One region of the Staphylococcus pseudintermedius genome, then DNA from elsewhere that is predicted to be linked to it. Evidence: riboswitches for the same ligand, from Rfam matches in the RefSeq annotation. Region 1 holds a riboswitch; each other region holds the start of a gene.
What was found. Region 1 has a riboswitch for S-adenosylmethionine ahead of metK (methionine adenosyltransferase). Riboswitches for the same ligand answer to the same signal wherever they lie in the genome.
Positions count from the first base shown of each region.

Region 2: it holds a riboswitch for S-adenosylmethionine, as region 1 does, so the genes downstream of both, P3U61_RS00955 (LLM class flavin-dependent oxidoreductase) here and metK (methionine adenosyltransferase) in region 1, are expected to answer to the same signal.
Region 3: it holds a riboswitch for S-adenosylmethionine, as region 1 does, so the genes downstream of both, P3U61_RS03400 (M20 family metallopeptidase) here and metK (methionine adenosyltransferase) in region 1, are expected to answer to the same signal.

Region 1 is NZ_CP120150.1:1,028,689-1,033,332, reverse strand. It holds gene P3U61_RS04895 (NERD domain-containing protein) at 1-185, opposite strand, end outside; gene metK (methionine adenosyltransferase) at 273-1,472, opposite strand; SAM riboswitch class I at 1,577-1,688, opposite strand; gene pckA (phosphoenolpyruvate carboxykinase (ATP)) at 1,936-3,516, shown strand; gene P3U61_RS04880 (alpha/beta hydrolase family protein) at 3,914-4,644, opposite strand, start outside.
Region 2 is NZ_CP120150.1:232,757-237,400, reverse strand. It holds gene P3U61_RS00955 (LLM class flavin-dependent oxidoreductase) at 1-1,090, opposite strand, end outside; SAM riboswitch class I at 1,136-1,236, opposite strand; gene P3U61_RS00950 (O-acetylhomoserine aminocarboxypropyltransferase/cysteine synthase family protein) at 1,394-2,671, opposite strand; SAM riboswitch class I at 2,735-2,833, opposite strand; gene nrdG (anaerobic ribonucleoside-triphosphate reductase activating protein) at 3,031-3,570, opposite strand; gene nrdD (anaerobic ribonucleoside-triphosphate reductase) at 3,567-4,644, opposite strand, start outside.
Region 3 is NZ_CP120150.1:756,670-761,313, reverse strand. It holds gene ldmS (L-aspartate--L-methionine ligase LdmS) at 55-1,245, opposite strand; gene P3U61_RS03400 (M20 family metallopeptidase) at 1,248-2,366, opposite strand; SAM riboswitch class I at 2,531-2,636, opposite strand; gene P3U61_RS03395 (S-ribosylhomocysteine lyase) at 2,932-3,402, shown strand; gene P3U61_RS03390 (DoxX family protein) at 3,464-3,817, opposite strand; gene P3U61_RS03385 (pyrimidine-nucleoside phosphorylase) at 3,829-4,644, opposite strand, start outside.

The DNA of each region.
Region 1 (4,644 bases):
CGGACTTTTTCAAGTTCTTCTTGATGTTCGTGTGTTAATTTCTCTTGTTTTGTTTGATATTGATTCGCATAAGTTTCTTTCGCCTTCTTCTTGCTTTTCAATGCCACTAAAAACAAAATAAAGAATAATGCTGCTACAACAATCGCAGCAATGAGGCCGATTTCCATTGGACCAAATTGTGTCATGAGCAATACCTTCCTTTATCACTTTTCTACAGTTATTTCTATTATATTAAATAACTATAAAATTAGCGATAGTTATCATCAAGAATTTTATTTTAATGTATTCACTGTTTCTTGTAAAACTTCAACTTTATCTGTACGTTCCCATGGCAATTGCACATCGTTACGACCGAAGTGACCGTACGCCGCAGTTTGTTTATAAATCGGCTTTTGTAAATCTAACATTTGAATAATACCTGCTGGGCGTAAATCAAAGTTTTGTCTTACCGCTTCGATTAATATATTTTCGCTTACATTACCAGTACCAAATGTATCAATAGCAATCGAAACAGGTTGTGCTACCCCAATTGCATATGCCAATTGGACTTCGCATTTATCAGCGAACTGAGCTGCTACAATATTTTTAGCCACATAACGTGCCGCATACGCAGCTGAACGGTCTACTTTTGTCGGATCCTTACCAGAAAATGCACCACCGCCGTGACGTGCATAACCGCCATAAGTATCAACAATAATTTTACGTCCTGTCAAACCTGCGTCACCTTGTGGTCCACCGATAACGAAACGGCCTGTAGGGTTGATGAAAAATTTTGTTTCTTCATCTAATAATTGTTCATCTACAGTTGGATAAATGACGCATGCTTTAATATCATTTTGGATTTTTTCTAGTTCAATTTCTTCGTGATGCTGTGTTGAAATCACAATCGTGTCAATACGTTTCGGTTGATCATTTTCATCATATTCCACTGTAACTTGAACTTTACCATCTGGACGCAAATAATCTAAAGTACCGTTTTTACGTACTTCTGATAAACGTTTTGACAATTTATGTGACAAGTCAATCGGTAATGGCATGAATGTATCTGTTTCATTCGTCGCGAAACCAAACATTAAGCCTTGGTCACCGGCACCTGTGTTTAATACTTCTTCGTTTCCTGCTTCACGGTATTCTAGAGCACGGTCCACCCCTTGTGCAATGTCAGGTGATTGTTCATCAATCGCTGTTAACACTGACATCGTTTTGTAATCATAACCATATTTCGCACGTGTATAACCAATTTCTTTGACAGTTTCACGAACGACTTTTGGAATATCTACATAAGTTGACGTCGTGATTTCACCAACGATTAAAGCCATCCCTGTCGTTACCGTCGTCTCACAAGCTACACGCGCATTGGGGTCTCCTTTTAAAATTTCATCTAAAATTGCGTCTGAAATTTGGTCGGCAATTTTGTCTGGATGCCCTTCAGTAACTGATTCTGAAGTGAATAAACGTCTGTTATAAGTCATAATAAACTCCTTTTTGTATGTATTACGAACATTCTCTATCTGAGCTCAATAAAAAAGAGCCTTTCAACACTATAAAATAGAGTGAAGGCTCTAACGTCCATTCGCTCTTATCGTTCAGACTAGTATTGTGTCTGCAAACGGTTTGGCACCTTTCTTCGTTAAAAGAGGTTGCTGGGTTTCATTGGGTCCATGTCCCTCCACCACTCAGGATAAGAGAATCCGTTAAAATCATATTACAAAACTTTATTACCGATGTCAATTTCATCTTACTGGGCTTTTCAAAATGATGTTTGAAGCACCTTTATCCTTTGCATTTGTTTTTCTACTTTGGTGTAACATTACTTTACTTTCTTTATTTTATCTTAATTTTTTTCTTAATTGAGTAGGGATTATTTAACGAATATGTTATACTCTTGAATTGTAAAGGCTTACATTGCCGAAATTACTTTGGAGGGATATTATCATGTCATTCGACAAACATGCGATTGAAACAGTAGCTAACAAGCCGAGTTCACATTTTCAACTCACAACGACTGAATTGTACAACAAAATTTTAAAGAGAAATGAAGCCGAACTGACAGAATTAGGTGCAATCAACGCGAAAACTGGGGAGTATACGGGACGTTCTCCAAAAGATAAATTCATTGTTGACAATCCACAAGTTAAAGACGACATCGATTGGGGTTCTATCAACCAACCGATTTCAGAAGAAAAATTCTTGAATCTTTATGAAAAAGTTGTGGAGTACTTAGATGAAAGAGATGAGTTGTTCGTATTCAATGGTTATGCAGGTAGCGACCAAGAATCACAACTGAAACTCACAGTTATCAACGAATTTGCATGGCATAATCTATTTGCTCAAAACTTATTTATTAAGCCCACTTCAAAAGAAGAAGCAGCAAAAATTAAAGCAGACTTCACGATTATTTCTGCACCACGCTTTAAAGCAAATCCTGAAGTGGATGGCACGCGTTCTGAAACATTTGTCATCATTTCATTCAAACATAAAATCATTTTAATCGGTGGTACAGAATACGCTGGGGAAATGAAAAAATCTGTGTTCTCCATTATGAACTATTTATTGCCACAACAAGGTATTATGAGTATGCACTGCTCTGCCAATGTAGGTGATAAAGGTGACGTCGCATTATTCTTTGGTCTTTCTGGTACAGGAAAAACAACACTTTCAGCAGACCCGAATCGTAAATTGATTGGTGATGATGAGCACGGTTGGAATGAAAATGGTGTCTTTAATATTGAAGGCGGTTGCTATGCGAAAGCCATCAATCTCTCTGCAGAAAAAGAGCCACAAATTTTTGAAGCCATCCGTTACGGAACAGTGTTAGAAAACTTAGTCGTTGATGAACAGGGTTACATTGATTTTGATGACAACAAATATACTGAAAATACGCGTGCCGCATATCCTATCAACTATATCGATAACATTGTGTTACCTTCCAAAGCATCACATCCAAATACGATTATTTTCTTAACAGCTGATGCGTTCGGCGTCCTGCCACCGATTTCGAAATTAGATAAAGATCAAGCGATGTATCATTTTTTAAGTGGTTTCACATCTAAGTTAGCAGGTACAGAACGTGGTATAACAGAGCCACAACCATCATTCTCAACATGTTTTGGCGCACCATTCTTACCGTTACGTGCAGAAGTCTACGCTGAATTGTTGGGTGACTTAATCGACAAACACGACGTAGATGTTTACCTTGTCAACACAGGTTGGACAGGTGGACAATATGGTGTCGGTAACCGTATCCAATTAAAATACACTCGTAAAATGGTAAATGACGCGATTAACGGTAAATTAAAAACAGCTACATTTGAAAAAGATGACATTTTTGGTTTATCGATTCCAACTAAAATTGAAGATGTCCCAACAACGATTTTACAACCTAAAAATGCATGGACAGACCCAACTGCATACGAAGAACAAGCACAAAACCTTGTCAGTCGCTTTAAAGAAAACTTCAAAAAATTTGGCGAAGATGCACAACAATTAGAAGCAGCCGGTGGATTTAAAGGTTAATCCATCGCATTATATTAACAAAGTAGTGTCTATTTTTTGTTCGACAAGAGATGACACTACTTTTTATTAGGTTTAAACTGATCGTACCTATATATTCTTATGAAACACTGACGTGACCTAGAATATTACAAAAACTTCTTTTTGTTACCTCAAATGATAGCAGTCTACTCAAATAACTCTAGAATCAACAAAAGTACCAAAAAGTCGTAATTGTAACCTTACTTATAATATTACTAAAAAATGCCAATGCTGTTATCATTCATGCATCTTAATTTAATGTGGGCACTCAAACTTTTTAATCTTTGAGCACAAAATAAAAACGTCATGCGTATGCCTTTTCAAAATGAGCGTACATTTCTAACGTTCATTTCGTGACATACACATGACGTGATAGTATTTAAAATTTCGTGCCAGTTTCGATGTCCGTCATCCATTGTTGAATGCGCGCTAACACGTGTTTCATGGCAGGTGGACGCGGGACATGCCCTTCATCCATTTGATATAAAGTGTCAAACCGTGCACCGACATTTTTCAGATGCTGTTCTAAAAAGTACGCTTGATGAATGCCCACTTGTACATCTTTGCCACCATGAATGATCAATATCGGTGGTACACCCGCATATATGTCTTTCAATGCATTTCGTGACTCGTAAGCCGCGATATCTTTTTTAGGGTGGCCAATCATTCTTCGGAGCATCCCCCGTAAATCCACACGCTCTTCATACATCAAATGTAAATCTGTCACTCCACCCCAAATGATGTAACTGTCTGCTTCAACTGTTTGAAACGTTAATAATCCTTGGATACCGCCACGTGAAAAGCCGACCAGATGTAATGAAGCTTGGGGATAACGTGCTTTTAACATGTCTGCTGCGACCGTAACATCCGCCAAATCTGCACCTGCAAAATCATCGTTGCCTTCACTCCCGTTATTACCACGATAATACGGCGCAAACACTAATGTATCCAGTGTAATAAATTGCAACAATCTCGCAAGACGCACACGACCGACTTGGCCTTTGCCGCCACGTAAATAAATGACAATGCGTTTCACAGGCTGATGCGGTGCAACATTTAATCCTTTCACATGTAGCCCATTGACCTCATACGTCCATTCTTCTACTTTGT
Region 2 (4,644 bases), 800 kb from region 1:
GCCCGTGGTTTTTCACCGCTTCCCGCAATGTCCATTTTCGATGTGGATCTTTTGTATACAAATTAAGATTGCCTTGCATCGCTTCTGTCTCTATATTTTCGATATATTCATCTGGATCATACTGAGAAAAATCAATACCCGTATGTCCGCTTAACAATGCGACTGAACCTTCATAACTGACTTCATTTTGCAGTGCTTCATATTTTTCATAAGCCTCTTCTTCAGTTTCACCGATAATAGGTAAAACCATTGGAAAAACAAGGATATCTTCACCATTACGGCCAAATTGTTGTGCCCTTGTACGAATGTCTGTGACATATGCTCGTAATGATTCAATAGAGGTATGTTTAGTAAACACAGCCTCTGCATGCTTCGCAGCAAACGTTTTACCTTTTTCGGAGGCACCAGCTTGAAATAAAACAGGTGTTCTTTGAGGGGAAGGCTCTACAAGATGCGGTCCAGGTATATCGAAAAATGTACCTTTATGGTGAATCGCATGAACTTTGGAAGGATCAGCATACGTATCTGTCTCACGCGTTTTAACAACTGCATCGTCCTCCCAACTGTCTTCCCACAGCTGATAACTCACTTGCAAGAATTCGTCAGCACGACTGTAACGCAGCGCTTTAGGCAAGCGTTCTTTTAAACCTAAGTTCACTGCCTCGCTTTCTAAATAAGACGTCACAACATTCCAACCTAATCGACCATTTGTCAGATGATCGAGTGTAGACAATTGACGGGCTAGTTTATACGGTTGTGCATAAGTAGTAGAAACAGTAGGTGCAATACCAATATGCTCCGTTACTGCTGCAATAGCAGAAACGAGTGGGATAGGGTCGTGTGCGGGGAGTTGAACTGCGTGTTTCACTGCGGCGTCATGGGACTGATTATAAACACTATAAGTACCTAATACATCAGCAATAAAAATACCATCAAATAAACCACGTTCTAAAGTTTGAGCTATATTCGTCCAATATTTTAAATTGTGGTGTGTCGCTCCTTTATCTTTTGGGTGTTTCCATAAACCTGCAGCATGGGGAGCGGGAGAGTTTTGGACGAATCCGTTAAAATGAATTTGTTTTCGTGTCATGAACATTACCTCCTAAAAATAGGAAGATAAGGCATAGTGAAAGTTGACTTATCTTCTAGCAATTGTGCTACTGGAATTGGCACAGTGAATCAATTCCTGTTGCCGAGATTTCATTGGGCCAGTCCCTCCATCTCTCTTGATAAGACGATGATGTATATTCATGGGGATACTTTTTAATTAATGAAAGGTAAAATCATGGCGGTAGAACAACTGCATCTTCCATATGAAGTTTCATTGTTTAAAAGCATTCATTTCAATCTACCGTATCATGAATTTCCCTTTATTTTGTGCGACGTTTAAAAATTAAAGTTTAGCAAAGCCTTTTTCCAAATCCGCAATAATATCATCGATATGCTCAAGGCCTATAGAAAGACGAATCGTTTCAGGGGCAATACCTGCTGCTGTTTGTTCTGCCTCCGTCAATTGTTGATGTGTCGTTGATGCGGGGTGGATGACAAGCGATTTGGCGTCTCCTACATTCGCTAACAAAGAAAATAATTCTAAGCCTTCAATAAATTTTTTGCCAGCTTCGTATCCACCTTTGACACCAAAGGTAAAGATGGAACTTGCGCCTTTTGGTAAATACTTCTCTTTTAACGCATAATACTCACTCGTTGGCAAGCCAGCATATTTAACCCATGCGACTTTGTCATGCTTTTCAAGATATTGTGCAACTTTTTCAGCATTTTCTACATGACGTTCTAACCGTAATGAAAGCGTCTCTAATCCTTGCGTTAGTAAAAATGCATTAAATGGTGAGATTGCTGCTCCTGTATCTCTTAATATTGTTGTTCGAATTTTAAAAGCAAGTGCGGCTTCACCAAACTTTTCACTGAATACTAAACCATGATAAGATGGATCGGGTTCACTTAATCCTGGAAACTTGCCATTATCCCAATTAAAATTACCTGCATCAACAATGACCCCGCCCATTGATGTTCCGTGTCCACCAATAAATTTGGTTGCAGAGTGAACAACAATGTTCGCGCCATGTTCAATCGGACGTGAAAGATAAGGCGTCGCGAATGTATTATCAACAATAAGTGGAATACCTTGTGCTTTTGTAATTGTTACAAGTGCATCAAAATCCTCAACATTACCTTCTGGATTACCAATCGTTTCTACAAATAAGGCCTTCGTATTGTCTTGAAGCGCATTTTCTATATGACTAACTTCTGTCGTATCGACTAATGTGACATCAATCCCATATTTCGGTAACGTATGTGTGAACAGTGTATGTGTCCCGCCATATAATGTAGAACTTGCTACGATATGATCACCCTTTTGCGCGACAGCTTGAATCGCATAAGTAATCGCTGCCATACCTGAAGCAACCGCTACACCAGCGACACCCCCTTCAAGTTCGGTTACCCGTGTTTCAAGAACGTTCGTTGTAGGATTCATCAGACGTGTGTAAATATTTCCAAGTTCATCTAAACCGAATAAATTCGCCGCATGTGCTGTATCGTCAAAAGTAAAAGATGTCGTTTGATAAATTGGTAAAGCACGTGAATGGCTACTTTCGTCGACTTCTTGTCCTGAGTGCAATTGCAACGTTTCAAATTTAAAATCACTTCTCATTTGACATTCCTCCTAATCATAAAAAATAAAAGCCTACCTGATAAAGATAGACTTTTACTAGAAGACTTATCTCTCAGGTAAAATCACCTGCAGGAATTAGCACCTAACTGAATAGGTTGCCTGGTTTCAAAGGGCCTGTCCCTCCACCAATCTTGATAAGTATGATTCAATTGTTAAAATGCAAGATGTATCGCGAAAATAGAACGGCCAATGCAATAACCGTGCGGGTGTTTTACTGGCTTTTAATGTTACAACAAGTCTATCTAACATCCTTAACGATGTCAATATACAAATCCGAATTTTCTTGCAAGTTGCAAAAATTCGAAAAATTATATTTATGAGAATCAGCACGCATCTGTTTATTCAATGTAAATCGACTGGCTCATCATCTTAGTTTTAATAAATTGATGAACATCAATGACACGTTGGTTTAATGACCCTTTATAGGGCAAATTAGGTTGATATAATTTTTGCATGAACATGCCGTCTACAATCACATCAGTTTGTTTTATGATCTCTGTCCGTTGGTCATTAGCACGCCATAAATATTCGAATAAATATCCCGTCCATATCCATAATGACTTTTCACGACCGTATCGTGCACGAAAAGCTTGAACAAGTGGCGCAACAACTTTCAAATTGCAAAAAGGTTCGCCTCCTAAAATACTTAATCCAGCTATATATTCTGGCGCACACGCATCAAGCACTTCTTCCATCACCGTATGCGTCATTGCTTCACCATAGCGAAAATGTTGGGCTGCTTTATTGTAGCAACCTTGACATTGAAATGGACAACCAGAGACATAAACACTACATCGGACACCTTCACCATCGACAAAACTTTGGTATTCGATTTTCGCAATATAACCGGCACCAGTGCTTACATCTAATACACTCATGATTGACGTACCTTCAGATGTTTGACTCGTGCACACATTTCTTTATGGCGGCCTTCAATCGTCGGACGTTGCACAGGATTACCAAGATAACCACATGTCCGCTTCACCACATCCACCGTTTCTGGATTTTGATTGCCACATTCCGGACAACGATAACCTGTCTCAGTCGTATCAAAATCACCTTCAAAACCGCAATCATAGCAATGGTCAATCGGAATGTTAGTCCCTAAATAACTCACTCGGTCATACGCATAATCCCATACAGTTTCGAGCGCTTTCACATTATGATCTAATTTAGGGTATTCACAGTAGTGGATATAGCCACCCGATGCTAAATAAGGGTAGTCTTTCTCAAAATCTAACTTTTCAAAGGGTGTGACATCTTTACGCACATCGTAGTGAAAAGAATTTTGGTAATAACCTTTATCTGTAATATCTGGTATGTCACCAAATGCTTCTCGATCCAAGCGACAAAAACGGTCCGTCAACGACTCGCTAGGCGTACTATAGATGCTAAACCATACATCATATTGATCTGTCCATTCAAGTTGATAATTTTTCATTTGTTTTAAAATATTTAATGTAAAATCTTTCGCTTCAGGATTCGTCTCCCAATTTGGACCAAAGAACACAGTCGCTGCTTCATATAATCCAATATAGCCCATCGAAATCGTTGCGCGTCGTTGGTTGAAAAATGTATCGACCGGATCTTCTTCATTAATTCGGTGTTTGAAAGCGCCACGTTTGTATAATATTGGTGCATTGTTCGGTACAGCTTCTTTCACACGCTCGATACGATAAACGAGCGCATCGTGTAGGACTTGCATCCGCTCATCAAACAAATCCCAAAAACGCGTCATATCACCAGCCGACTCAATCGCTATACGTGGAATGTTTAGCGTGACCACGCCTAAATTACAGCGCCCATTATTTTCAAACTCACCTTGTGCATTTTGCCATGCAGGTAAAAATGAGCGACATCCCATTGGCGCTTTAAAGTCACCTAAAAGTTCTACAGTTTTATCGTAATTCAAAATATCTGGATACATCCGCTTCATCGCACATTGTAACGCC
Region 3 (4,644 bases), 270 kb from region 1:
AAATTTCGATGATATGTTCTCTTTCAACTATAACATACCTCAGTGGATCGTGTTTTATAAGCCTGCTCGGGCTATAAATTGTTTTTCATATGCTTCAATTTGTTCTGGACTGTCGGCATGCCAAATACACCCAAATCTCGAATTGACGTGCGCTTCTTGATACCAATCCCCATCATAATATGAGAGTGGATAAAGGACGCCTTGTTCCACGAAATGACGCACGGCCTCGAAAAATCGCTCGTTGTCACCGTTCGCAAAATAACTATAAAATTTGTGATATGACCCTGTAAGTGCATCTTTGAGCAACAACATGCTTGTCGAGCCGTTTTGTCTAAAATTCAAATCAATTGCATAGACAACACCCTGTTGATCGACGAGCAAATCAAAGCCCGCGATGCCAATAAACCCTTCCTTTACTGCGATGTCCATAATTTCGTAGCCTGCTTGAATGACTTGTTCTGGCACATTGATTGCATTGATGTTGCCGTTATAAAAACCATATGCATTCGTCAATTGTTTGGCTGAACCTAAGTACACGATGCCGTCTTCGGGGTGCCATGCAAACTGGACACAATAGTTGTCGACAGCTTCGACACATTGTTCGATAATTAACGTGTCTGTCGCTGCTTCTGCTTGTTCGACACGTGCGATAGCTTTCTCCAAATCATCCTCGTTATAACAAATCATGACGCCATAGCCCCCTGCAGTCGGCAAGTCATCTCCTGGTTTAATGACGAGTGGCAACTCCCATTGTCGGACTGCTGTTTTGAAGTCTTGAAATGCGACAATTTCACGCTTAGGTATATATTGACCGCCTGTCCATTTCGGAATTAATGATTTATTATTTAAGTCTTTGAATAACTGTTTGTCCATCGCATAGTGCTTCGCGTCAACAATATTATCTCCATGGACATATTGGAAATAAATTAAACGTGATTGCTCTTCTGTCAGTTGTTTTAATGTCTGTTCATAACTTGCTTGGTCTTGAAACGTAATGACATTTTCTGGAATGTCTCGCCCTATGAGTTGGAATAACTGTTGTAATTTGTCGGTGACACTCGCTTCATGAACGATGATTGGCAATTGTGCAATCAGCAATTCACGCCCTGTTAAAAAGTTGGATTGATGCTCATCTGGTGCGAGCCAGGGATTCGAAACATATGAGGGTCTTGACGAGTAAACGATGTTCGTATCATAAATTTCTCCCATTGTTAATTGACTTCGATATTGAATATTGTGTGCCATTGTCATTTCTCCCTTTTATGTTGATGCTCCTTTTGTATTTCTGCTAATAACGTTTGATCTTGTATTAATTTAGCCCCCATTAATGCGATCATTTTCGCGCCTTTAATGAGTGCATCATCCCCCATTGGACTTGCGGCCGCTTCACGAAAACGGTGGGTATGACCGACTAAACTTCTTGGCCCAATTTTGACGTGTGGATGTATCGTTGGCACGACATGACTGACATTCCCCGTATCAGTCGAGCCGTAACCAAAATCATCATGACTGACTTCTTCACCGAGTTCCGTTGCGTAATGTTCAAATAATTGATCTAACAATGGTGATTTAATGAATTCATTCACACCGTTTTGAATCGGTTCAAATTCAAATTCACATCCTGTTTGTATTGCCGCACCACGGGCAATATCATGCACTCTTGAAGTGAGAACATCCAAGTCTTTTCTTGTTGTTGCACGTGTATAAAAGCGCGCATGTGTAAAGTCAGGAATAATGTTCGCTGCTTGACCGCCATCTAAAATGACGCCATGCACACGTTCAGTCTTTTTAATATGTTGACGGAGTTGTGCGACCCCATTAAAATAGCTCAACATCGCATCTAAAGCGTTGCGTGCTTCTTCAGCATTTTCTGAAGCGTGCGCACTTTGACCATAAAACTTAATATCTAGAACGTCTACAGCAAGTGTTGGAATGGTCGGATAAGTTTCATTACCCGGATGAATCATTAAGGCAACATCGACGTCATCAAAGAGCCCTTCTCGTACGTATGATGCCTTCGCACTCCCATTTTCGCCACCTTCTTCTGCCGGACAACCGAACAGTATAACTTTACCTCCAATGTCATCTACTACTTGTTTTAATGCAATCGCTGCTAACATACTTGATGTACCGATAATATTATGACCACAAGCATGCCCTAAACCTGGCAATGCATCATATTCAGCGAGATAACTAATGGTCGGCCCCTCAATTTCTGAGTCATATGTGGCAATAAAACCTGTAGAATGCCCAGCAATGTCACGCTCAACTTCAAAATTGTGTTCTTTTAAATTTTCAATCAGCAAACGCGATGCAAAAATTTCTTCGTTACCGAGTTCTGGACGTCCGTGAATTTGATGACTCATATCTATATAAGCCCATCTATGTTGATCGATATAATCTAAAATACGTTGCTCTACTGTTGTCACCGTGTTACTCCTCCTTAAACAAAAAATGTTATCCCCATTTACACCCAACACAAATATTGATAAGTGTGACTGATGTATATATGTGATAACATCTTTGCCTTCATTTATCTTTCAGCATTTACACTGTTGGAATTCGCACCTTTATCGCCGTTAGATGAGGTTGCTGGGTTTCATCGGGCCAATTCCCTCCACCACTCTTGATAAATATTGATTCAATTTTGTAATTATTTTAACGAACTTTCCGTACTTTGTCATGTCATTTTTAACACTCTTCAAAATTTTCATACTATATTTTACCCTTTTTGCAATACATTTTCATTTCGAGACGCCTTTATGCTATCTTACAAAAAATTTTTTAAAAACAATAATCCCTATTAAACCACTCGTAATAATAGGTTTAAAGCTCCTTTCCCTATTATATCGGCATTTAAACACTTTGTCCCCCCTTTCATCTTAATTGGAATATGTTAAAATGGATTTAAACATGAAGGAGGTCATACCAATGCCAAAAATGAACGTTGAAAGTTTTAACTTAGATCATACGAAAGTGGTTGCACCATATATTCGTCTTGCTGGTAAAATGCAAGGGCTCAATGGAGATGACATTTACAAATATGATATTCGTTTCAAACAACCGAACAAAGAACATATGGAAATGCCTGGACTCCATTCTTTAGAACATTTAATGGCTGAAAACATTCGTAACCATTCAGACAAGGTTGTCGATTTAAGTCCAATGGGTTGCCAAACAGGGTTCTACGTCTCTTTCATTAACCATACCGATTATGATGATGTATTAAACATTGTCGAACAAACGTTACAAGATGTTTTAGCCGCTGATGAAGTCCCTGCGTGCAATGAAGTTCAATGCGGTTGGGCTGCTTCACACTCATTAGAAGGCGCAAAAGAAATCGCACAAGCCTTTTTAGATAAACGTGACCAATGGCATGATGTCTTTGGTACAGGTAAATAAATATTCAAAAAACCGAGCAACGACACGACTTTCAATGTGTGGTTCCTCGGTTTATTTTTCATTATAATTTCTTAATGATATACATGAGTACAAATTGCATTGGGAGACGTCCATATCTCGCAGTATCTGATAATGGTTTGTCACCTAACGGCAATTTTTTACGTGCCATGTAAATGTTGGCTGGAAAAACGGCAAGTAAAAATGCATTAATCCAATTTTTCAATGCGTCTGACGGGCGTCGCAACACTAATAACGCACCAATCACAATTTCGCACACTCCTGTCACAAGTACAGCTGTCTTACGTAAAGGTAAATACGTTGGCACAATATTTCTAAATTGGCGCTCTTTCGTGAAATGCAAGACACCAATAGCCATAAATGCGAGACCTAATACAATGCGACCTAATTGTTTCATCCTATCACCCTTTATTCAGTAATGATTGTATGAATAAGCTGTGGCTGTTCTGCGTGGTCTGAAATCGTAATGTTATCATACAATTTTTGTTTGACTTGTTCTACATCTTCACTATTCGCATAAATTGTCAATAATGATTCGCCTTCTTCAACACGATCACCGACTTTTTTATTCAATACAAGACCTACTGCTAAGTCAATGACATCTTCTTTTGTTTGACGACCTGCACCTAACATCATGGAAGCAATACCGATTTCATTGGCAATCATTTCTGAAACAACACCGCTTCGTTTTGCTGGTAATTCGAATTGATATTGTGCTGTAGGTAATTTTGATGGATCATCGACAACAGATGCGTCTCCACCTTGGTTGCTTAAAAACGTTTTGAATTTTTCAAGCGCCTTACCGTTATCAATCACTTCTTGTAACATACCACGTGCTTCATCTAAATCTTTCGCTTTTTGAGCAAGTACGACCATTTGAGAACCTAAAGTTAATACAAGTTCTGTTAAATCTTCAGGACCTTCACCTTTCAATGTATCGATCGCTTCTTGTAATTCAAGCGCATTACCAATCGCACGACCGAGTGGCTGACTCATATCAGAAATAATCGCCATCGTTTGACGTCCAACTTGGTTACCAATTTTAACCATTGCATGTGCCAATTGCTCAGCATCATCAACTGTTTTCATAAATGCGCCGTTACCTGTTTTAACGTCTAATACGATTGCATCAGCGCCGGCAGCAATTTTTTTACTCATAATCGATGACGCAATTAATGGAATAGAGTTTACTGTCGCAGTGACATCACGAAGCGCATAAATCTT